One region of the Bacillus coreaensis genome, then DNA from elsewhere that is predicted to be linked to it. Evidence: riboswitches for the same ligand, from Rfam matches in the RefSeq annotation. Region 1 holds a riboswitch; each other region holds the start of a gene.
What was found. A riboswitch is a leader RNA that binds a small molecule or an ion and turns the genes downstream of it on or off. The one in region 1 is predicted to bind S-adenosylmethionine.
Positions count from the first base shown of each region.

Region 1 (7,706 bases):
ACAAAATCACTCTCTGATTTTCTTACTGGATGGAAATGTGCCTTCCAATAACGCTTAATTTCCATTTCAGATCCGATTTTTTTTGTAAAGTAGTGTCCTGGTTCTAATTTTGAAATTCCTTCTGACATCGTATAAGGCTCAGGAACAAACTGATACGTTAAGTAATACTGTAAAGAATCATAGTTCAATACATCATTTTGTAGAGCAAGTAAAATACTCTTTTTCTCCGATGCAAAGAATGTCTTTTCCCCGTCATCAAAATAGAAGAAAGGCTTGATTCCGAATGAATCACGTGCTCCATAAAGCGTCTTCTCAACTTTATCCCAAATTACAAAGGCAAACATTCCACGAAGCTTCTCCACAGCTTTTTCCTTCAGATGGCTATACAAAGCAATAATTACTTCTGTATCTGAGCTTGTTGCAAAGGTGATTCCTTCTGCCAATAGTTCTTCTCTTAACTCTACATAGTTATAAATTTCACCGTTAAAAATAATCCAGTATCTTTCGTTTTCAAAATGAAGGGGTTGATGCCCGCTTTCTATATCAATGATACTTAAACGACGAAACCCAAATTGAACATGAGAATCATAGAAATATCCGTCATCATCAGGTCCGCGATGCGTAATCACATTATTCATATTTTCAAATTGTTGTTTTTGTCCATCACTAAACACTTGCGATTTGTCATGAACACATCCAATAAAACCACACATGTATGTAACTCACCTACTCCGTTCTTACGAGTTTAATCTTCCATTCAGAAAGAATACCTATTAATACTACCATTAAAATTATCTAATCGCACTGTCAAATTGACCATTTCCTAAAAATTCAAGCTTACTACCCATTGTTTACATCCCTTTTTGCTTCTAAACCACCATACCCTTATAGACGAAAAGAAAAACCGGGAGTTACAAATTTTCTGTAACTCCCGGCTGAATTTTTACTATTTAAAATTATCTTTCAAGAGCTTCTTTACGAAGTGTATCAGCTTTATCTGTACGCTCCCATGGAAGATCTACATCTGTACGACCAAAGTGACCATAAGCAGCTGTTTGCTTATAGATAGGACGTCTTAAATCAAGCATATTAATGATTCCAGCTGGACGAAGATCGAAGTTATTACGAACTACTTCAATAAGAACTTCTTCACTTATTTCGCTAGTACCAAATGTATCAATAGAGATAGATACTGGATGTGCAACACCAATTGCGTAGGCAAGCTGTACTTCCACTTTATCTGCTAGACCTGCAGCAACAAGATTCTTTGCTACATAACGAGCAGCATAAGCAGCTGAACGGTCAACCTTTGTAGGATCCTTACCAGAGAATGCACCGCCACCGTGACGAGCATATCCACCGTACGTATCAACAATAATCTTACGTCCTGTTAATCCAGCATCACCTTGTGGTCCACCGATAACGAAACGACCTGTTGGGTTAATGAAATACTTTGTATTTTCATCAATTAACTCTTCTGGTACAACAGGGTTAATAACATACTCTTTAAGATTACGTTGAATTTGCTCCAACGTTACTTCAGGGTGGTGCTGGGTTGAAATTACAATTGTATCAATTCGAACTGGTTTATTATTTTCATCGTACTCAACTGTAACTTGAGTTTTTCCATCAGGACGAAGGTAAGGAAGAATATCATCCTTACGAACTTCAGTTAATCTACGAGCTAGTTTATGTGCTAAAGAAATCGGAAGAGGCATAAGCTCCTTTGTCTCGTTACAAGCAAAACCAAACATTAACCCTTGGTCACCTGCTCCAATTGCATCGATTTCTTCATCAGACATTGATCCTTCACGCGCTTCAAGTGCTTGGTCAACTCCCATTGCAATATCAGCTGATTGCTCATCAATTGAAGTTAAAACCGCACATGTTTCAGAATCGAAACCATATTTTGCACGAGTGTACCCAATTTCCTTAATGGTTTCACGAACAATCTTTGGAATATCTACGTATGTAGAGGTTGTAATTTCCCCAGCAACTAATACTAACCCAGTTGTTACTGACGTTTCTGCAGCAACACGAGCATTTGCGTCTTTTGCTAAAATAGCATCTAAAATTGAGTCTGAAATTTGGTCACTGATTTTATCTGGATGACCTTCAGTAACTGACTCGGATGTAAATAAACGACGTTTTTTTGACATCTCCTGACCTCCTATTTATTTATACTTGAGAAAAAGGTATGCTTATTATATCAACATAAACAAAACCTTCCATTTGATACGGAACTCATTCCCTAAGTAGTATGAAATAAACATGCCATTTTTATTATGAAGGTTTGAAAAATTACCCACCCAAATAAAAACTTTATGCAAAATAAAAAACCTTCCCTGCTTGAGGAAAGGGTGATAGCAAAGTAATTTGCGCCTTTCGCTCTTATCGTTCAAGGACTAAAATCCTTGCCTCAGGTTAGCACCTTCTCTTTTATATTAATTACAGTCATCGTAATTAATTATTAAAGCAGGTTGCTGGGTTTCATAGGGCCTGTCCCTCCACCAGCTCGGGATAAGAGAGTATCCGTTCAATGTAGAATAATACCGTATCACGTCAAATACTGTCAATATCTTTATGAAAAATAGTTGGTTCATTCTTTAAATAATGAGCAACTGTTATCTTCACATTTCCATTGACACTTAGCATCATATAACACGATCGTTCCCATTTGAATTTGTCCCTTCTTTTAATAGTATAGACTATTGACTCCCATTCATCGTTTTATGTAATAAAAAGGCTTAAAAATAGGTCGAATACGATGTTTTTTCTTGCACCCTCTAATATTTTTATAAATAGTATAGACTAATTAAGTTAATGTGTTATACTAATTAAAAAATAACAAATAAAGGTAGGTAGTCATCAGATGAACTCTGTCCGTATTTCTAACCAATTAAGCGAATTGTTAGCCTCTGGTCATGTGCATGTGCAACTATCTGTACCACAATTAGTCGAAAAGGTTCTTACTAGAAACGAAGGAGTCTTAACTTCGACAGGAGCTGTTCGAGCAACAACAGGAAAATATACTGGTCGGTCTCCAAAAGACAAATACATTGTTGAAGAAGCCTCTACAAAGGACAAGATTGATTGGGGAGCTGTTAACCAACCAATCTCTCAAGAAGTGTTCGATCGTTTATATAATAAAGTACTAAGTTACTTGAAAGATAGAGATGAGTTATTTGTTTTCAAAGGGTTTGCTGGCGCAGATAAGAAACATCGTCTACCCATTCAAGTGATCAACGAGTTTGCATGGCATAATCTATTTGCCCATCAGTTATTCATTAGACCAACAGCAGAAGAGCTTTTGACTCATGAAGAACAATTCACAGTCATATCTGCTCCAAACTTTAAAGCAGACCCTATTATTGATGGTACCAAGTCTGAGACTTTTATTATAGTCTCTTTTGAAAGAAAGACCGTATTAATCGGTGGCACAGAATATGCAGGCGAGATGAAGAAATCCATTTTCTCTATCATGAACTACTTATTGCCTGAAAATAATATTCTACCTATGCACTGCTCAGCAAATGTCGGCGTTGAAGGGGATGTCGCTTTATTCTTTGGCTTATCAGGAACAGGTAAAACGACCTTATCTGCTGATGCAAACCGACGCCTAATCGGAGATGATGAGCACGGCTGGTCAGCTAACGGTGTCTTTAATATTGAAGGAGGCTGCTACGCTAAGTGCATTAACCTTTCAAGAGAAAAAGAACCTCAAATCTTCGACGCCATTCATTTTGGATCTGTGTTAGAGAATGTCGTACTGAATAAAGAAACACGAGTCGCTGACTATGATGATGGAACATTAACTGAGAATACACGCGCTGCTTATCCTATCCAATCTATAAGCAATATCGTGGATCCAAGTGTCGCTGGACATCCAAATACCATTATATTCCTTACAGCAGATGCTTTCGGGGTACTGCCTCCTATTGCAAAGCTATCTAAGGAACAAGCGATGTACCATTTCTTAAGCGGATACACATCAAAACTTGCTGGTACGGAACAAGGAATCACTTCACCGCAAGCAACATTTTCAACTTGCTTCGGCTCCCCTTTCCTACCATTAGAAGCAACTCGCTATGCAGAAATGCTAGGGTCCAAGATTGACGAACATAATGCGAAGGTTTATCTAGTGAATACAGGCTGGACTGGTGGCGAGTATGGAGTCGGAAGTAGAATGAAGCTATCATACACCCGCTCCATGGTACAGGCCGCTCTCGAAGGGGAACTAAACCATGTAGAAACAAGTAAAGATCCTATTTTCGGATTGGAGATTCCCCTTCATGTTCCTGGTGTTCCGGATGATGTTCTTCAGCCAAACCGAACATGGGCTGACCAAGAAGCGTACCAGATTAAAGCGAACGAATTAGCCACTAAATTCAAAGATAACTTCAAAAAATTCGCAAATGTTTCAGTACAGATTATCGAAGAAGGCGGTCCTTTAGTATAATTTTTAAAAAAGAGCGTAATCAGTCGATTACGCTCTTTTAATTAGATGAATGTAAGGATATCAATTGATACTCGATCGTCGTTTTTTCACTTTCTAAGATTACTTTTTTAATTTTTGCCATGCCACTTACTTCCCCATCCATCGTTCTTCTTACCTCGACAGGAATGTCTATTGGATATAAGCGATATCCTTCTTTGGTTATTGTAAACAGGTTTTCCTCTAGTCGCTTTTCTCTACCCTTAGTAACAATCATTGTATTAAGTTCTAATGGCATACCCATAATTCTCCACTCCTTTTCTTATATTTTATCATTATTATGACTGTTTTTTCATCCATTGAGTTAAGTCTGTCACAACTTTTCGGTTAATACTTGGAGGAAAATAATGTGTCAACTCCTCAAAATACCAGCTCTCTACTGAACGACGTTTATCCTTTAATCTCTCTTCCAATCTTCGCGCATGGTCCACACTTACATTTTGATCCTTCGATCCATGAATGATTAAAGTTGGACATCGCAATTGTTCAATATCATACAATGGAGTGCGAAATTTATATCTTTCTGGATATTTCGTCGGTGTACCACCAATGACTCTCTTCATCATCCTTCTCAAATCTTCTCTTTCCATATATGTAAGATTCATATCACTTACTCCACCCCAGGTAACGAGAGAGGCCGTATCAGGAAACTTGATGGCAGTTAATAATGCCATCACCCCACCACGAGAGAACCCAAATACATGTACCCTTTTCACTCTCGAATGCTGCTGTAAGATACGATACCCAGCAAATGCATCTTCTCGATCATCTCCAGCAAAATCTTCATTTCCTTCTCCTCCTTGATTTCCTCGGTAGTAGGGGGCAAATACAATAAAGCCTTCCGAAGCAAATTGCACCAACCTAGATGGCCTTACCTTTCCTACACTTTTTATTCCACCCCTTAAATATAAAAAACCCTCTAAAGGCTCCTCTCCTTTAGGTTCTGCTAACATTCCTTTCACCTTATATCCTTCCGAATAATACGTTATGATCGATAACTCGACATGCGGATGAGGCGAAGGAAACCTCTCCATATCAACAATTTCAAGAGTATACATACCTTCTGTTACACTTCCTTACACATGTTTTTAATCTAGGCATTCACACATTTTTTTCGACTTCATACGATATGTTAGGCTCACAAACCATTCACATAAAAAAGTTTATCTATTAAGGAGGTTATCCATAAAATGAAAAAGTCATTTAAGATTTTCTTTTCCATGTTCTTAGTTGTCATTCTCATTATACCAATTGCTGCCTGCAGCAAGGAAGAAGTCCAAAAAGTACGCATTGGTGAAGTAACCCGTTCCATTTTCTATGCTCCTGAATATGTTGCGATAGAAAAAGGGTTTTTTGAAGAAGAAGGATTAGATGTTGAGTTAACCACTACCTCAGGTGGAGACAAGACAATGACTGCCTTGTTATCAAATAGTATTGATGTTGCTCTTGTTGGTTCTGAAACATCTATTTACGTTTATGCTCAAGAAGCAAATGACCCAGTCATCAACTTTGCCCAGCTAACACAAACAGATGGTACTTTCCTTGTATCTCGTGAAAAAATTGATAACTTTTCGTGGGAGATGTTGAAAGGATCCACCTTTTTAGGTCAAAGAAAAGGCGGTATGCCACAAATGGTTGGAGAATTCGTTCTAAAACAACACGGTATTGATCCACATAACGACCTGAACCTGATCCAAAATATTGATTTTGCCAATATTTCCAGTGCCTTTGCCTCTGGAACGGGCGACTTTGTTCAGCTTTTCGAACCAACTGCAAGTGTGTTTGAACAGGAAGGAAGAGGCCATATTGTCGCTTCATTCGGTACAGAGTCAGGCATGGTACCATATACAACATTTATGTCAAAAGAAAGCTATATGACGGAAAACAAAGAAACCGTTGAAAAATTCGCAAGAGCCATTTATAAAGCACAAAAATGGGTAGCTGAAAATTCTGCAAGAGATATTGCAGAAGCCATTTCTCCTTACTTCGAGGATACAGACTTAGCTTTAATTGAGACGGTGGTTGACCGTTACAAGAGTCAGGGCTCTTACGCAACAAACCCAGTGCTTGATGAAGCAGAGTGGGAAAACCTTCAAAATATTATGGACGAAGCAGGCGAGTTACCTAAGAGAGTGGATCACAGTGTGCTTGTAAATACCCAAATTGCCGAAGAGGTAATGAAATAAAATCATTAAATTTCGAGGTGGCCGACTATGAGCTTATTAAAGCTAAAACATATTCATCACACGTATTTTACTAAGACCTCAGCTACAACGGCCCTCTCCGACATTTCACTCGAAGTCGAGGAAGGAGAATTCATTTCCTTCCTTGGTCCGAGCGGATGCGGAAAAACAACCCTACTTTCTATCATAGCAGGATTATTTCAACCGACAGAGGGTACCATCCTGCTTGAGAATCAATCTGTTAACAAATCTAAGAAAAAGATCGGTTATATGCTACAGCAAGATTATTTATTTCCTTGGAAAACCATCGAGGAAAATATATTGCTTGGTTTAAAAATTTTTGGAATTGAGGACAGTACTAGGAAGGAATATGCCTTCTCTCTCCTTGAAGAAATGGGATTAAAGGGCTATGAAAAACAATATCCGAAGCAACTCTCTGGCGGAATGAGACAAAGGGTTGCACTCGTTAGAACCTTAGTAACGGAACCGAAGCTACTTATGCTAGATGAACCATTTTCTGCATTAGATTATCAAACAAAGCTTCGACTCGAGGACCTTGTGTCTGAGACATTAAAATCCTTCGGAAAAACAGCTATCCTTGTCACACATGATATTGGAGAAGCAATCGCCATGAGTGATCGAATTTATTTATTTTCTGCTAGTCCTGGGCAAATTCACAAATCATTTGAGGTTCCAAAGCAGTTAAGAGAACTCTCTCCTTTTCAAGCTAGAAATCACGAAATTTACACACAGTTATTCCAAGCTATATGGAAGGAGTTGGAGTCTCTTGAACAATAAGCAACCAGTGGAACTCCTTCACAAGAATTATATTAAAAAGCTAACATACGAGAAGAGATGGGTCCGTTTTTACCAATTTGTCATCTTCTTTGTATTTTTCCTAGGCTGGGAGATTGCGAGTAAGAAACAATGGATCGACCCATTAATTTTTAGTGCACCTTCTAAAATATGGGATTTACTCATTAAAAAGATTCAGGATGGTACACTTATGTTAGACCTAGGGTACACCC
Region 1 is NZ_JBOCCY010000011.1:131,729-139,434, forward strand. It holds gene asnB (asparagine synthase (glutamine-hydrolyzing)) at 1-713, opposite strand, end outside; gene metK (methionine adenosyltransferase) at 957-2,159, opposite strand; SAM riboswitch class I at 2,389-2,527, opposite strand; gene pckA (phosphoenolpyruvate carboxykinase (ATP)) at 2,873-4,459, shown strand; gene ACQ5H4_RS16640 (DUF2584 domain-containing protein) at 4,497-4,739, opposite strand; gene ACQ5H4_RS16645 (alpha/beta hydrolase family protein) at 4,774-5,553, opposite strand; gene ACQ5H4_RS16650 (ABC transporter substrate-binding protein) at 5,686-6,681, shown strand; gene ACQ5H4_RS16655 (ABC transporter ATP-binding protein) at 6,709-7,476, shown strand; gene ACQ5H4_RS16660 (ABC transporter permease) at 7,466-7,706, shown strand, end outside.

Region 2 (7,706 bases), on a different contig from region 1:
AGCAACCACCACGATGGTCTCCGCTCCTTCTGTCGTATGAGCCCGAATCCATTCAGGAAAGCGAATATCATAGCATATCAATCCTGCAAATAAGTGATTGTCGAGCGCAAATATGCCTTTTGTACTTCCAGATTGAAGATGTTCATGCTCGTTCATTAGTTTAAAAAGATGCGCTTTGCTGTATGTGGAAACAAGTTCACCTTCGTTATTTATGACAAGCAATTTGTTATACACACCGTTGTTTTCTTGAGAAGCAACAGAGCCACCAACAATATGCACACGATGTTGTTTAGCTAATTTTTGCAAAAATTCAATGCTCTTTTTTGCTTCCACATCTGCAAGAACATCGAGTCGGGTTAAGTCATAGCCTGTCGTCCACAGTTCTGGAAGGATGACTAAGTCAGGTTTTTCAGCCATGGCTGACTCTATTAATCTTTCCGCTTTTTGAAAGTTTTCTTCTACATTTCCAAAGCTTATGTCCATCTGAATACAAGAAACTCTCATAAGAAACCACCTTTTCTAAAAAAAAAATAGTAAAAATACTTTACAAGTTGTCATTTACGATATACATTTGTGACTAGTTTTTCAATATAAAAATTGCCAATTGCCCGAAAATATAAAGTAGGTGGAAAAATGATGATATATCCTCAATCAAAATTATTAAAAAGCTTACCTAAACAATTCTTCGCTTCACTTGTTGCAAAAGTAAATAAGCAGATCAGAGATGGTCATGATGTGATAAACCTGGGTCAGGGAAACCCTGATCAACCGACAGCTTCACATATCGTAAAAGCCCTGCAAGTGGCTGCAGAGAATCCGAATAATCACAAATACTCTCCCTTCCAAGGCTTCGCGTCATTAAAAGAGGCGGCTGCGACATTTTATAAAAGAGAATATAACGTAGATATCAATCCAGAAAAAGAAGTTGCCATCCTTTTTGGAGGAAAAGCTGGGCTTGTTGAAATCCCACAATGCCTATTAAATCCAGGTGAACATGTTCTCGTCCCTGATCCGGGTTATCCTGACTATTGGTCGGGGGTAGCTCTTGCACAAGCAGAAATGATTACCATGCCATTGAAAGAAGAAAATCATTTTCTTCCTGATTATACGGCTCTATCAGATAGCGAGCTAGAAAAGGCAAAGCTTATGTTCTTAAATTATCCGAATAACCCGACAGGCGCAATAGCAAATGCTAATTTTTTCGAGGATACAGTCGCGCTTGCCAAAGAGCACGAGATTTGTGTTGTTCATGATTTTGCATATGGAGCGATAGGCTTTAATGGTCATAAACCGATTAGTTTCCTACAAACAGAGGGTGCAAAAGACGTCGGGATTGAAATTTATACGTTATCTAAGACGTATAATATGGCTGGTTGGAGAGTAGGCTTTGCGGTTGGAAATGAAAGTGTCATTTCAGCTCTTAATTTGTTGCAAGACCATTTATATGTAAGTCTTTTTGGAGCTGTCCAAGAAGCGGCAGTTGCAGCATTAACTGAGTCTCAAAGTTGTGTACGAGAGTTAAATGCATTGTACGAATCTAGAAGAAACGTGTTTATCGGAGGACTTCAAGAATTAGGTTGGAATGTAGTAGCTCCGGAGGGGTCATTTTTTGCATGGCTAAAGGTTCCTACCGGTTATACATCGGAACAATTTTCAGATCTATTACTAGAAAAAGCACATATTGCTGTTGCCCCTGGAGTTGGGTTTGGTTCATGGGGAGAAGGCTATGTACGAGTGGGGCTGTTAACCTCGGAAGCGCGTTTGCGAGAAGCGGTTGAAAGAATATCAAAGCTCCAAATTTTTAGTTAATGTATTGACAGTCGAATTAAATTCTGGAATAATCAAAATCAATTGAAAGTATAAACAATAATTCCATAATGAAAACATTCGTTTTCTTATCAAGAGCAGGTGGAGGGACGAGCCCGACGAAGCCCGGCAACCGACTTACAAGGTTTGTAAGCACGGTGCTAATTCTTGCAGCAAATGCTGATAGATAAGGAGATGTTAGTTTACGATACTAACCTCTTCCTGATGACAAGAAGAGGTTTTTTTATGTCTATACGTATAAGAGAGAAAGGACGAAAGCAAATGAGTGAGATCATCGCAACGTACTTGGTGCATGACGCTAAACACAACCCTGAGAAAAAAGCAGAGGAAATTGCGCTTGGTTTAACGGTTGGTTCATGGACTCAATTACAAAAGCTTGAGCAAGAACAATTGAAAAAATATAAAGGTAGAGTTATTTCCACAGAAAAATTACACATAGATGAACAGACGAATGAAACGGTAGCGGTGTTAAAAATCGCCTACCCTTCAAATAACTTTTCGCTAGATCTTCCAGCTATTTTAACAACGGTGTTTGGAAAGCTGTCTCTTGACGGGAAGATTAAGCTGTTAGATCTTGATTTTTCAAAAGAGTTAAAAGCGGCTTTTCCAGGTCCTAAGTTTGGTATTAATGGTCTAAGAGAGAAGCTTGGGGTATATGATCGTCCGTTATTGATGAGTATTTTTAAAGGAATTCTAGGGAGAGATCTTTCATTCCTTTTCAGCCAATTGCGCGAACAGGCATTGGGTGGAGTCGATTTTGTAAAAGATGATGAAATACTTTTTGACAACCCATTAACTCCTTTTGAACAAAGAATTACTGGTGGAAGAGAAGTTCTGCAACAGGTCTATGAAGAAACAGGACATCGTACCTTATATGCTGTGAATTTGACAGGACGTACGTCTCAATTAATTGACAAAGCTAAGAGAGCAAAAGAACTTGGTGCGGACTTACTATTATTTAATGTGTTTGCATATGGTCTTGATGTTCTTCAGGAATTACGCGAAGAAGAGGGTGTCGATCTTCCGATTATGGCACATCCAGCTGTGAGTGGAGCACTCACTTCGTCTGATGTATACGGAATTTCTCATTCCCTACTACTTGGAAAATTGTTGCGTTACGCTGGAGCCGACTTGTCTTTATTCCCATCTCCATACGGTTCGGTGGCTTTGGAAAAGAAAGCAGCATTATCGATTGCTGAAGCATTAACAGATCAATCAGCACCTATGAATGAGAGCTTCCCAGTGCCATCAGCTGGTATTCATCCTGGACTTGTTCCACTTTTACTACAAGATTTTGGCTTAGATAGTGTCATTAATGCTGGTGGTGGCGTTCATGGGCATCCGGCTGGTGCGAAAGGCGGAGGTCTTGCTTTCCGCCAAGCGATCGAGTTAAGTCAACAAGGATTGCCATTGAGAGAAAATTCGCAGCAATATCCTGAACTAGCAACCGCGATCGAACTATGGGGAGTTACTGAGGTGGCGAAACCATCATGAGCAAGAAAATAGCTGTATTTTGTGATTTTGATGGCACGATTACTGAGAAGGATAACATTATTGCCATTATGAAAAGATTTGCACCTCCCGAATGGGAAGCGCTAAAAGACGACATATTATCTGAGCGTATTTCAATAAGAGAAGGAGTGGGAAAGCTTTTCTCTTTGCTTCCTTCTTTAAAAAAAGAAGAAATCATTACGTATGCGATTGAAAATGTTAAAATTCGCGAAGGATTTCCTGATTTTGTGAAGTTTTTGAAAGAGCAGGATATTCCCTTGTATATTGTTAGTGGTGGCATTGATTTTTTTGTATATCCCATTTTACAAGCTTACGGCCCTTTTTCAGGAGTGTATTGTAATGCTGCTGATTTTAGTGGTGAATATATCAATATTCTTTGGCCAAATGCATGTGATGAGCAATGCCAAAATGATTGTGGATGCTGTAAACCTAGTATTATACGTGGACTTAAAGAAGATTTCTACAAAGTAGTTATTGGTGATTCAGTAACCGATTTGCAAGCAGCAAAGCAGGCTGATCTTGTCATTGCCAGAGAGTTTTTATTAGAAAAATCAAAAGAGTATGGGTTGAATCATAGAGAGTTTGTTGATTTCTATGATGTGATCAAACATATGTCGAAGGTTGAGGAGTTGATTGGATGAGCCTGTTAACAGAACGTTGGGATGAACTTGCTGATGTGAAGGATGAGCTTGCTGTTCGAGATTGGTTTATGGGAACGAGCGGGAATTTAGCCATAAAAGTTAGTGACGATCCTTTACAATTCCTTGTAACAGCAAGTGGTAAGGATAAGAGAAAAAGAACGTCAGAAGATTTTTTACTTGTTGATGGCAATGGAAAGCCAGTAGATGAGACGCATTTGAAGCCTTCTGCTGAAACACTCTTACATGTAGAAATTTATCAAAAAACATCAGCCGGTTGCAGCTTACATGTTCATACCGTTGAAAATAATATCATATCTGAATTATATGGTGATCAAGCTGAAATAACTTTCACGGGTCAAGAGCTAATTAAAGCTTTTGATTTATGGGAAGAAGATGCCGTCCTTAGGATCCCAATCATCAGTAATCCAGCACATATTCCTACATTAGCACAGGAGTTTAGTGAGCATGTAAAAGAGGATAAAGGCGTAGTGTTAATCAGAAATCATGGAATAACGGTGTGGGGGAAAAATGCATTCGAGGCAAAAAAACTACTAGAAGCATCCGAATTTTTATTTCGCTATCATCTAAGACTTTTAGAATATAAAAAATAAAATATTAAAGGAGAATGAAAAAATTGGCACATATCGTATTTCAAAGTACAAAAGAAGAGATTAGAGATCAAAAAGAAGTGGCAGCGTTTTTACAATCTCAAGAGGTAATCTATGAGCATTGGGATATTACAAAACTGCCTAGCAATCTTCAAGAGAAATATATTTTAACGGATGAAGAGAAAGCAGAAATCCTATCTGCATTCTCAACTGAAATTGCAGAAATTTCAGAGAAGCGTGGATACAAAGCACAAGACGTTATTTCTCTTGCTGAACACACTCCAAATCTAGAGCAATTATTAACGAACTTCCAACAAGAACACCATCATACAGACGATGAGGTCCGCTTTATTGTTAGTGGACATGGAGTGTTTATTATCCAAGGTTTAGATGGTGAATTTTTTGAGGTGTTTTTAAACCCTGGAGATCTTATTTCAGTACCACCGAATGTTAGACATTATTTTACCCTGCAAGAGGATAGAAAAGTAGTTGCCATCCGTATTTTTGTAACAACTGAAGGATGGGTTCCAATCTACGAAAAGAGTGAAATAGAAGCTTAATAATAGTTTTCAAGGCACTAGAGTCTATACTCCTAGTGTCTTTATTACTTTTGATGCATAAAATCGATAATTGTCGAAAAGTAATAGGAGTTTTAGGGTGTTTTTTGTCGTATTCAGAAATATTTAGAAAAATTTGTCTTATTTTGCGATTCTATTTACTTTTATTCAAATTCTTGTAATAATTCATCAAGTGATCAATTTTTATTTGGGGATTTAAGGAGTATTAGGAGGTTAACGGGGTGCAGCAGAATAGCAGTGAAATGCTTGCCACGATTCAACAAATGAGAGAGAAAATGATTGAATCTGCACAAGCAAATGGTCTAGGTGGGGAAGAGACAATTGAGTGTAGTCAGGAGCTGGATAAGCTAATTTTTGAATATCAATGCTTATCAAAAGAGAAGAAGAGCAAAAAAGAGATAAGAATTACCAGAAAACAAGCTATGTTTGTTTGGCCTAATAACATCATATGCGTTTAAATAGATAGAAAAGGAAGGAGACGATTGCGCTCCTTCCTTTTTTGTAGGTTAATCTAATGGATGGCTCGTTTTTTAAATCTACCGCCTCTAACTTCGGCAATGTCTGCAACAGCTAGAAAGGCATTACTATCAAGATCCTCTACAATGAGCTTGAGCTTTGCTTCTTCAAGTCGTGTAATGACACAGAAGATCACCTTTTTATCGTCTCCTGTATAGGCTCCTTCTCCAGTTAGGAAGGTGACACCCCGTCCGAGTCGGGCCAAAATCGCATCACCAATTTCTTTATACTTATCGCTAATGATCCATGCAGACTTTGATTGATCTAACCCTTCAATAACGATATCAATGGTCTTAAAAGCAATAAAATAAGCTAGAATCGAATACATCGCTCGGTCCCATCCAAACACAAAACCCCCGGTTCCAAAAATAAAAATATTAAAAAACATAATCACTTCTCCAACAGAAAAAGGAACCTTTTTATTAATTAATATGGCAAGGATTTCTGTACCGTCCAGTGAACCTCCATAACGGATTACGATCCCTACACCTGCCCCTAAGGCAATTCCTCCAAATACGGTTGCTAACAGGATGTCATCAGTAAAAGCAGGAACAGGATGAAGATATACGGTTGTGATTGATAATATGGTGATAGCGAAGAGTGTAGATAGTGCGAAGGTTTTTCCAATTTGTTTATATCCGATGAAAAAGAATGGAACATTTAAAATGAAGATAATTAGACCAATTTTAATAGCAGTAATATGAGACAAAATGATTGAAATCCCGACGATTCCACCATCCATAATCTGATTAGGTATAAGGAAAATTTCTAATCCTACAGCCATCAGAATAGCTCCAATAAAAATAAAAATGGCTCTTTTGATAATACTCTTTTTCGGTAATTTTTTGTGCTGTATATGGTTCTCTAAATTCATTTGAATAGCTTCATGAACAAGTTGTTTTTCCATTAAGTCACCTCCATTATTATTGATCCTTGTTTTTTATTATACAATAAATCGTTTCTATGTAGGTAAATCTGGAAGTCACATAATTACATACATGATTTTTACATGACATCTGTGATTTTTATCATATGGAAAATATTCAATTTCTTTTAATATAGTAACTATAATGGTAAGTATTGTATCATTCCCTTCAAAAAATAATTGTTATTCCATCATAGTCGTTAACCCCCACCATTTATATATGTAAATATACAAAAATGAAGATTCCGTAAGAAATCTTCAACTCATATTATACCAATTTTGAAAACGCATACAATATTATATTATTCACATAAAATATCAATTAATTTGTTTGTACTATGCCCGTAAAACGAGACATATATCGTTATTACGAAGCTTTGCAAAATATATATAGGTGATTTAGCCATTAGTCATTAAGGAGGGGATTTTTATGCATATTGTAGTGTGTGTCAAGCAGGTACCTGACACAAAGATCATTAAGATTAATCCTAAGACGAATACACTTGATCGTCGAAGTGCACCAGCTATTTTAAATCCGTACGATGCACATGCTGTTCAAGAAGCAGTTCGGATGAAGCGTCTCATCAAAGATGATGTATATATTTCTGTTTTATCAATGGGTCCACCACAAGCAAATGCGATTATTAAAAAAAGCGTGGAAATTGGTGCTGACGAGGGATATTTAATTTCTGACCGTGCATTTGCTGGTGCAGATACATTAGCAACTAGCTACGCATTATCGAAGGCTTTAGATAAAATCGCCAGTATCAGACCGATTGATATGGTCCTTTGTGGAAAGCATGCAATTGATGGAGATACGGGGCAAGTGGGACCTGGAATTGCAAGAAGATTAGATATTCCTCCAGTTACGAACGTGATCGAAGTAACAGAGCTTAATGAAAAAGAGCAAAGTGTAATTGTTAAGAGAAAGCTGTCAGGTGGTTACCAGTTGCTCCAAATTCAAATGCCATGTTTATTGACTGTCGAAAAAGAAATCAATGAGATTGAATATTCTCCTCTTCCTAATATGTTAAAAGCTGCAAGGTACGAACCAGTTGTTTGGACGGTAAACGATTTAGAAGATGTGGACCGTACACAG
Region 2 is NZ_JBOCCY010000002.1:170,706-178,411, forward strand. It holds gene ACQ5H4_RS04020 (carbon-nitrogen family hydrolase) at 1-504, opposite strand, end outside; gene ACQ5H4_RS04025 (pyridoxal phosphate-dependent aminotransferase) at 634-1,809, shown strand; SAM riboswitch class I at 1,893-2,000, shown strand; gene ACQ5H4_RS04030 (2,3-diketo-5-methylthiopentyl-1-phosphate enolase) at 2,089-3,321, shown strand; gene ACQ5H4_RS04035 (2-hydroxy-3-keto-5-methylthiopentenyl-1-phosphate phosphatase) at 3,318-3,980, shown strand; gene ACQ5H4_RS04040 (methylthioribulose 1-phosphate dehydratase) at 3,977-4,591, shown strand; gene ACQ5H4_RS04045 (1,2-dihydroxy-3-keto-5-methylthiopentene dioxygenase) at 4,606-5,148, shown strand; gene ACQ5H4_RS04050 (Spo0E family sporulation regulatory protein-aspartic acid phosphatase) at 5,388-5,624, shown strand; gene ACQ5H4_RS04055 (YitT family protein) at 5,678-6,556, opposite strand; gene ACQ5H4_RS04060 (electron transfer flavoprotein subunit beta/FixA family protein) at 7,038-7,706, shown strand, end outside.
Region 2: it holds a riboswitch for S-adenosylmethionine, as region 1 does, so the genes downstream of both, ACQ5H4_RS04030 (2,3-diketo-5-methylthiopentyl-1-phosphate enolase) here and metK (methionine adenosyltransferase) in region 1, are expected to answer to the same signal.

Region 3 (7,706 bases), on a different contig from region 1:
GCTGCTCTTGTACCCCAAATAGCCGCATCCATTTCTTGAGCTCTTCTAGTACCAAACTCCATTCCCACTCCATCACCGATCACTTGTTTAATCCTCGATGCCTTCGTTGCAATTAACGTTTGATAATTTATGATATTAAGCAGTGCCGTTTCAATTAGCTGAGCCTCTGCTAAAGGAGCTTCCACTCTTAATAACGGCTCATTCCCAAAAGCAATTTCCCCTTCGACCATTGAACGGATATTTCCTGTAAAGGTTAACGTTTTTAAATAATCAAGAAAATCCTGCTTATATTGAGCGACCTCGCTTAAATATTCAATATCACTATCTGTAAACCGAAATCCTCTTATGTAATCAATGACCCTTTCTAAGCCTGCAAAAATAGCGTAGCCATTTCCAAAAGGCAAATTTCTAAAATATAAGTCAAATACTGCTTTCTTGTTGTGTATCCCATCCTCCCAATAAGTTTCTGCCATATTGATTTGGTATAAATCCGTATGTAAGGTCAAGCTATCGTCTGGATAGTCACGTTTCATTACTAAAATCTCCTTAACTTCAAAAATGCATTTTAACCTATCATAGCGAAACTACCTTTAAATGTCACGATTTTAAGTAAATTGTCAAAATAAATCCTTATTATCTTCGTATTTGCGCAGGAGTTTATGATTTACTATACTTATAAGGAGAACATTCAAAAGAAGTGAGGTGATTTCGATGGATGAGATTCTATTTGACTTAACAAATTTTTCAACAATGTATACCATTTATGCTTCTGTCGTGATCAGCCTGATCCTTCGATTGGTTTGGATTTGGAACATTGAGTTCCAATTTCTTGATACCGTTTGTTCCTCAACCGATCTAAGCTCGGAACATAGACAACTTGTTTATGAGCGAACATACTCTCACCAACTACACCCTGCACTAGTCTGGATATTTCGATACATTAGACGAAAAGTTGCAGGCAGTGATGATACAGATAGCACCTTTCCTCCTTCAGCCAGATAAAACAAAATGATACGGAGGAAAGATAAATGAGTGAATTTTTTCAAACAGTATTTGTAAACACATTCTCAAACGCCATCCATACCATTGCGATTTTTTTTAACGGAAGCTTCGGTTTATCGATTATATTTCTTACATTAATTGTTCGCCTTCTGCTCATGCCGCTTATGCTTAAGCAGTATAAAGGTCAGCAGCAGATGAAAGAAAAAATGGAGGCACTAAAGCCTGAATTAGATGGTATCCAGGCAAAAATAAAGAAAACAAAAGATAGTAAAGAGCAACAAAAACTGCAGCAAGAAATGATGGGTTTATACCAAAAACACGGAGTAAACCCGTTAGCGATGGGGTGTCTACCCATGCTCATTCAAATGCCTATTTTAATGGGATTTTATTACGCGATTCGAGAATCTCACGAAATTGCAACCCACTCATTTTTATGGTTCAACTTAGGCGAGTCAGATATTTGGATTACTGCAATTGCTGGTATTGTGTATTATTTACAATTCAAAGTGTCTATGTCTAACATAAGTGGTCAACAACAGCAGCAAATGAAGTTCATGGGTCTCCTTTCACCTATTATGATTGTCATGTTTTCATTTAATGCACCTGCTGCTTTACCTCTCTATTGGGCAGTTGGGGGTACTTTCCTCATTATCCAAACACTAATAGGAAAAAAATTATACCAAACACCTGCACCAACACTTTCAGCTAATACAGAAAAAGCATAGTTAAAAGGGTCTGCTCTAATAAGAGCAGACCCTCTTTTATGCCATCATAAATCCAATTGAAGCTAGGACAATTCCTAACCCGTAGCTCAATATCAAATATAGGACGAATGCTTTATGTTCTTTTGATTGCCAAAGCTGTATCAGTTCAAGTTTGAATGTAGAGAATGTAGTAAAAGCACCCATAAATCCAACTCCTAAAAAGGAGTAAACGTCCCCTCTTATCCCCTTACCTACCAACAAACCTAAAAGTAATGAACCTATTGCATTAATAAAGAGTGTACCAATAGGAATGGAAACGTTTATGTACTTTTTCGCAAGTAGACCAATAATATATCTAGCATTTGCTCCAATAAACCCACCTGCAGCGATTAGTATGAAATTCATTGAACAGCCACCCTTTTCTGCCCTATTTGGAAGCCGCCAAATGCACAGACAAGGCCACCTATCATACTTATAAATACATAACAAATAGCTAGAAGATATTGTCCCTCTTGTAAAAGCGAGCTAAGTTCCACACTTAAGGTAGAGAAAGTCGTAAAAGAACCAATTAACCCCGTCCCAATAGCAGCTGCTAAGTCATCAGGGAGCTTTTTTGATAGCAACAGTCTAGAAGTAAACCAACCAAGTGCAAATGCTCCTAACAAATTGGCAAGTAATGTTCCTAAAAATGGTAACCATTTTCCATTAATGGCTAACATATTGTAATAAATACTATATCTCAACACACTTCCAATGGAGCCACCGATACCTACAAATAATAACCTCATAATAATATTCACCCTATTAATTAGAAAAATGACAGATTAAAAGAAAATACTGTTAGCTACCCTGCTAACAGTATTATGTAGTCTGATGTTAAGCTTCTTTAAAATAATCCTTGTAATAGCCGCCGACTTTTCCACTATTATCTATAATAAAGTAAAATTCTTCTGTTTCATTTTTTACTTCGTACACATTTCCTGGTGTTAATTTATTATCTACAATATATTTTTCAGCTTTTGTGTGAACACAAGTTACCTTTTTTATTGTTTCTGACTCTGACCATTTTAGATGAATCACTACAGTCACTCCTTTTACATTATCTATCTTATTATAGAAAGGAAGTAACTACTTAGCAACTTTTTCTAAAAAATGCTTCTTTAAAGGCTTGATTCGAAAATTTCTTTTTGTCACTTTTCGAACTTTGTTTTCTTCAAAGGTAAAAAATTCACCTGTTAAGATATTTTTTAAAGTGATATAACTAATTTCACATATTGTATCTAATCTAATAAACTCTAGATAGTTGTATTGTCGATTATTATACACCAGCTCATAATAGCCATTTTCTCGATTCCCACTCATATTCTGACCCACTTTCTTAAGTTGGTGATATTAAGTGTTTACCACAATGGATACTCGTATTAAACCGATGTACAATAAAAAAGTTAACTATTGCTTGATTTTTTTAGACGATCAAGTTCTTTTAGTAGATATTGATAATACCTTTCACTCAATCTTCCTTTGGCCCCTCTAAGAATTTCGGTCGAATAATGGTCGGGGGGTGACACTTCGGGCATTTTGTTATACACATGGAATGTCAAAACATCCTTTAATATTTCTCCATCGATGTCCACATCTACAAAGGTAGGGCGATACCATCCTCCATAGAACCCCTCTCTACCAAATAAATACTCGACCCCTTCATATGGAGTTAAGTAAACTACCCCTTCGGTTTCACCACCATCTTCTACAATATCTGCTCTTCCGCCATCACTTACTCTGAAAAGATATTTCATGGAGTATCCCTTTAAAACGGCAGCACCGACGAGATTTTTAAAACAGTGATCTACCCCCGCTTTTCGGAATCGTTCATCATCCATACATGAACCATATGCAAAGTAATATACTTGTTCAGGACGATTTTTCATGAATCTATGTAACTTCCAATCTCCGTGGGTGATTTTTTCAGCCTTGCTTGATTCATCCACATTCACATACACGAGCGCTACTTTAGTGCCTTTATCAGTATGAACGGTAACATTTGTTCTGTCATACAAATTAGACTCTTTACCCTCTTCATAATCCTCCAATGCGTCAAGCTGAGGTAAAAGGTTTTTACTAACTTCATATAACTCTCCATGCACCTTACCGGAATCATTGAGTTCTAGTGTAGGATAACCGTTACCTGTATCAAAAAGCTCACCGTTTACCCATGCCTGTTCAGCGATACAAGTAGCTTCTCTGATTAATCTGTGATTCGTTTCATGTCTTCTTAATGTACCATAAACAAAAAGTGTAATCGTATCCATCCTTCTCCCCCATCGTACAAACTATTTACCATATTTTATCATGAAAAAAATCATTACGTGAAAATCCTGTAACAGAATATTAATAATTTTATGGCAGTAAATCTAGAGTTTTGGGTTTTCAAATGGATTAAAACCCGATACAATGATAAAAAGCTAGAAAATTCAGTCCATTTTAAGGAGGCTTGCAAATGAAGATTATGAGTAATGAAATGTTAGTTGTCTCGTATCGGAATGCATTGAAGTCAGGTGAGGATAAAGAATGGGCGAAGTTTTTGAAGAAGGAAATTGAGAAAAGAAATTTGAAACCGACAATTAAATCATAGGACACAACCACCGGCACCCAAGTGCCGGTGGTTTTATTTATCCTCGAAAATAAACAAGACGGGTTTCCCCGTCTATAACTGATTGATCATATTTAAGTAAAGTTGTTGCGGTGGTTGACTGGAGAGACGTTTCTCCTTTTGAGCTGATTCATTCATTTCTCTCATTTCAAGAGGAAAATCCACGTGACCACCTACAGGATAACCTTGAAGACCCTCACCTGATATAAACAATTCAATTCCATCCTCGGTAACAAAAAAGGCGTCTTCACTCAACATATACCGATGATGACATCTGCTTTTCGTTTGCATGAATTTCCCTCCACTTTTTGTTCTCAAACTTATTATATATTAAATGTTCTGAATATTCATATAGTAAATTTTAGGAAATTGTGAACAAAATTGTCGTTAATTTGTAAAAAAGATTGACACTTAGCGATTTACTGTAGTAAAGTTAGAAAAAATTAAATGTTTTGATTTCTTATCAAGAGAGGTCGAGGGTCTGGCCCTATGAAGCCTCAGCAACCATCAATTTTTTGAAAAGGTGCTAATTCCAGCAAGTATTTTACTTGGAAGATAAGAAGAATGGCTCATGTTGATAACAAAGTCTTCTTCTTAGAGAGAAGGCTTTTTTTTATTATTAGGATGTTGGGAGAGACTAAAATGTACAAAAATGAAACAAAGGTAGCGCAGATCGGAAACAGAAGTGAAACTCAAACTGGGACAGTAAACCCACCTGTATACTTTTCGACAGCTTATCGACACGAAGGAATAGGCCAATCAACTGGATTTGATTATATTCGAACAGGTAATCCAACAAGAAAACTTGTAGAGGCAGCAATTGCTGATTTAGAAGGCGGTGACCAAGGATTTGCCTGTAGTTCCGGAATGGCTGCAATCACTACCATTCTTGCACTCTTTGAATCTGGCGACGAATGGATTGTATCAAGAGATTTATACGGTGGAACCTATCGAATTCTAGAGCAAGGATTTAAAAAATGGGGACTTTCAAGTACGTATGTACAAACTCATGATGTGAGCATTATCGAACAGGCTATTACAGAAAAAACGAAAGCCATATTCATTGAAACACCAACCAATCCTCTAATGGAAGAAACGGATATTCAAGCGGTTGCTGAACTAGCGAAGAAATATAATATTTTATTAATTGTCGACAATACGTTTTACACTCCATTACTTCAAAGACCGATTGAGCTTGGAGCTGATATTGTCATTCATAGTGCTACCAAATACTTAGGTGGACATAATGATGTGCTAGCTGGCTTGATCGTCGGGAAAGGAAAAGAGGTTTGTGAACAGCTTGGATTCCACCACAACTCTATTGGAGCTGTTTTAAGTCCGTTTGACTCTTGGCTTCTTATTCGTGGGATGAAGACTTTAGCACTTAGAATGAAACAGCATGAAAAAAATGCAAGCGAACTTGCAAGCTTCTTAAAGAATCATGAAAATGTAGTAGATGTTCTTTACCCAGGCCGCGGCGGCATGCTATCCTTCCGAATAAAAAAAGAAGAGTGGGTTAATTCATTTTTACAAAATCTTAAGCTTATTACGTTTGCAGAAAGTCTTGGGGGTGTAGAAAGCTTCATTACATACCCAGCTACACAGACACACGCGGATATTCCGGAAGAAATTCGTTTTTCAATAGGCGTTTGTAATCGCCTGCTTCGTTTCTCTGTTGGTATTGAAGACGTGGAGGATTTAATTAAAGATATTGACCAAGCTCTTACTCGTTTAAGTTCGGAGGCATAAAAATGACAAAAGAACACAATTTCTCATTTGAAACAAAACTACTTCATAATGAACATAAATTTGATCCAACAAACGGTGCTGTTTCCGTTCCTATTCAACATGCATCCACCTTCCATCAGCATAGCGTCGATGAGTTTGGAAAATACGACTATGGTCGAAGTGCGAATCCAACTCGCGAAGCTTTTGAAACAGTCATTGCTAACCTTGAAGAAGGTACAAACGGATATGCCTTTTCATCAGGTATGGCAGCCATTTCGACTGCGTTTCTCCTTCTCTCTCAAGGAGATCATGTGGTGATCACAGAAGACGTGTATGGTGGGACCTACAGAATGGTGACGGAAGTTCTTTCGCGTTTTGGAATCGAGCACACATTTGTTGATATGACGGACCTCACAGAAGTTAAACAGGCGATTCGTCCGAATACAAAGGTTTTCTATGTAGAAACTCCTTCCAATCCCCTTTTAAAGGTGACAGATATCCGAGCCATTAGTGACATTGCTAAAAGTGTTGGAGCTTTAACCTTTGTTGACAATACATTTTTAACACCTGCTCTACAAAAGCCCTTACTTCTTGGTGCGGATGTGGTGCTTCATAGTGCCACGAAGTTCCTTTCTGGTCATAGTGATGTAGTTGCTGGTGCGATCGTTGTTAACGATCCTGATCTTGCTAAACAGATTGGATTTTTACAAAACTCATTTGGCGCTGTGTTAGGCGTTCAAGATGCGTGGTTAGTGTTACGAGGAATAAAGACCTTATCGGTTCGTATGGACTTCTCAATGAAATCTGCACTAAAAATAGCACACTTCTTGCAGGACCATCCTTCTGTGAAAAAAGTGTACTACCCTGGACTTACTGATCATCCACAGTACGAAATACAAAACGAACAATCAGAAGGGGCCGGAGCTGTTCTTTCGTTTGAACTCGAAAGTGAAGAAGCCGTAAAACAATTTGTTGAATTAACAGAGATCCCTGTATTTGCTGTTAGTTTAGGAGCAGTTGAATCGATCCTCTCTTACCCGGCGAAAATGTCCCATGCAGCAATGCCGATTGAACAACGCTTAAAAAGAGGAATCAGCCAAAGCCTGCTTCGCCTTTCTGTTGGCCTAGAACATCCAGATGATATCATTAAAGACTTCACGGCTGCTCTTGAAACGATAGCCGCGAATTGCCAAGGAGAGAAAGTAAGATGAGCCTTTTAGATAAACTTAAAAAAGACATTGTCATTGGTGATGGTGCAATGGGTACCCTTCTCTACTCTTATGGAACAGATACTTGTTTTGAAGAGTTAAACCTGTCGCATCCGGATGATATTTTTAACATCCATAAGGCCTATCTACGAGCAGGAGCGGATGTTATACAAACGAATACGTACGCTGCCAACTCTTTAAAGCTACAAAGATATGGTCTTGAGGACTCTGTTGAAAAAATTAATCGTGCTGCCGTAAAAGTTGCGAAGCAAGCCATTACAAATGAAAGCTTTGTTGTCGGGACCATTGGTGGTAACCGTGGTATTCGCCCCAACTCATTTTCTTTAGAGGAAATTGTCCAAAGCTTTTCACAGCAACTACATTACTTGCTGCTGGAAGATATTGATGGCCTAT
Region 3 is NZ_JBOCCY010000001.1:451,431-459,136, reverse strand. It holds gene ACQ5H4_RS02425 (nicotinate phosphoribosyltransferase) at 1-533, opposite strand, end outside; gene ACQ5H4_RS02420 (hypothetical protein) at 712-1,002, shown strand; gene yidC (membrane protein insertase YidC) at 1,029-1,727, shown strand; gene crcB (fluoride efflux transporter CrcB) at 1,764-2,111, opposite strand; gene crcB (fluoride efflux transporter CrcB) at 2,108-2,494, opposite strand; gene ACQ5H4_RS02400 (DUF6501 family protein) at 2,583-2,786, opposite strand; gene ACQ5H4_RS02395 (hypothetical protein) at 2,835-3,068, opposite strand; gene ACQ5H4_RS02390 (gamma-glutamylcyclotransferase family protein) at 3,152-4,015, opposite strand; gene sda (sporulation histidine kinase inhibitor Sda) at 4,204-4,338, shown strand; gene ACQ5H4_RS02380 (hypothetical protein) at 4,411-4,647, opposite strand; SAM riboswitch class I at 4,814-4,918, shown strand; gene ACQ5H4_RS02375 (methionine biosynthesis PLP-dependent protein) at 4,999-6,105, shown strand; gene metC (cystathionine beta-lyase) at 6,108-7,295, shown strand; gene ACQ5H4_RS02365 (bifunctional homocysteine S-methyltransferase/methylenetetrahydrofolate reductase) at 7,292-7,706, shown strand, end outside.
Region 3: it holds a riboswitch for S-adenosylmethionine, as region 1 does, so the genes downstream of both, ACQ5H4_RS02375 (methionine biosynthesis PLP-dependent protein) here and metK (methionine adenosyltransferase) in region 1, are expected to answer to the same signal.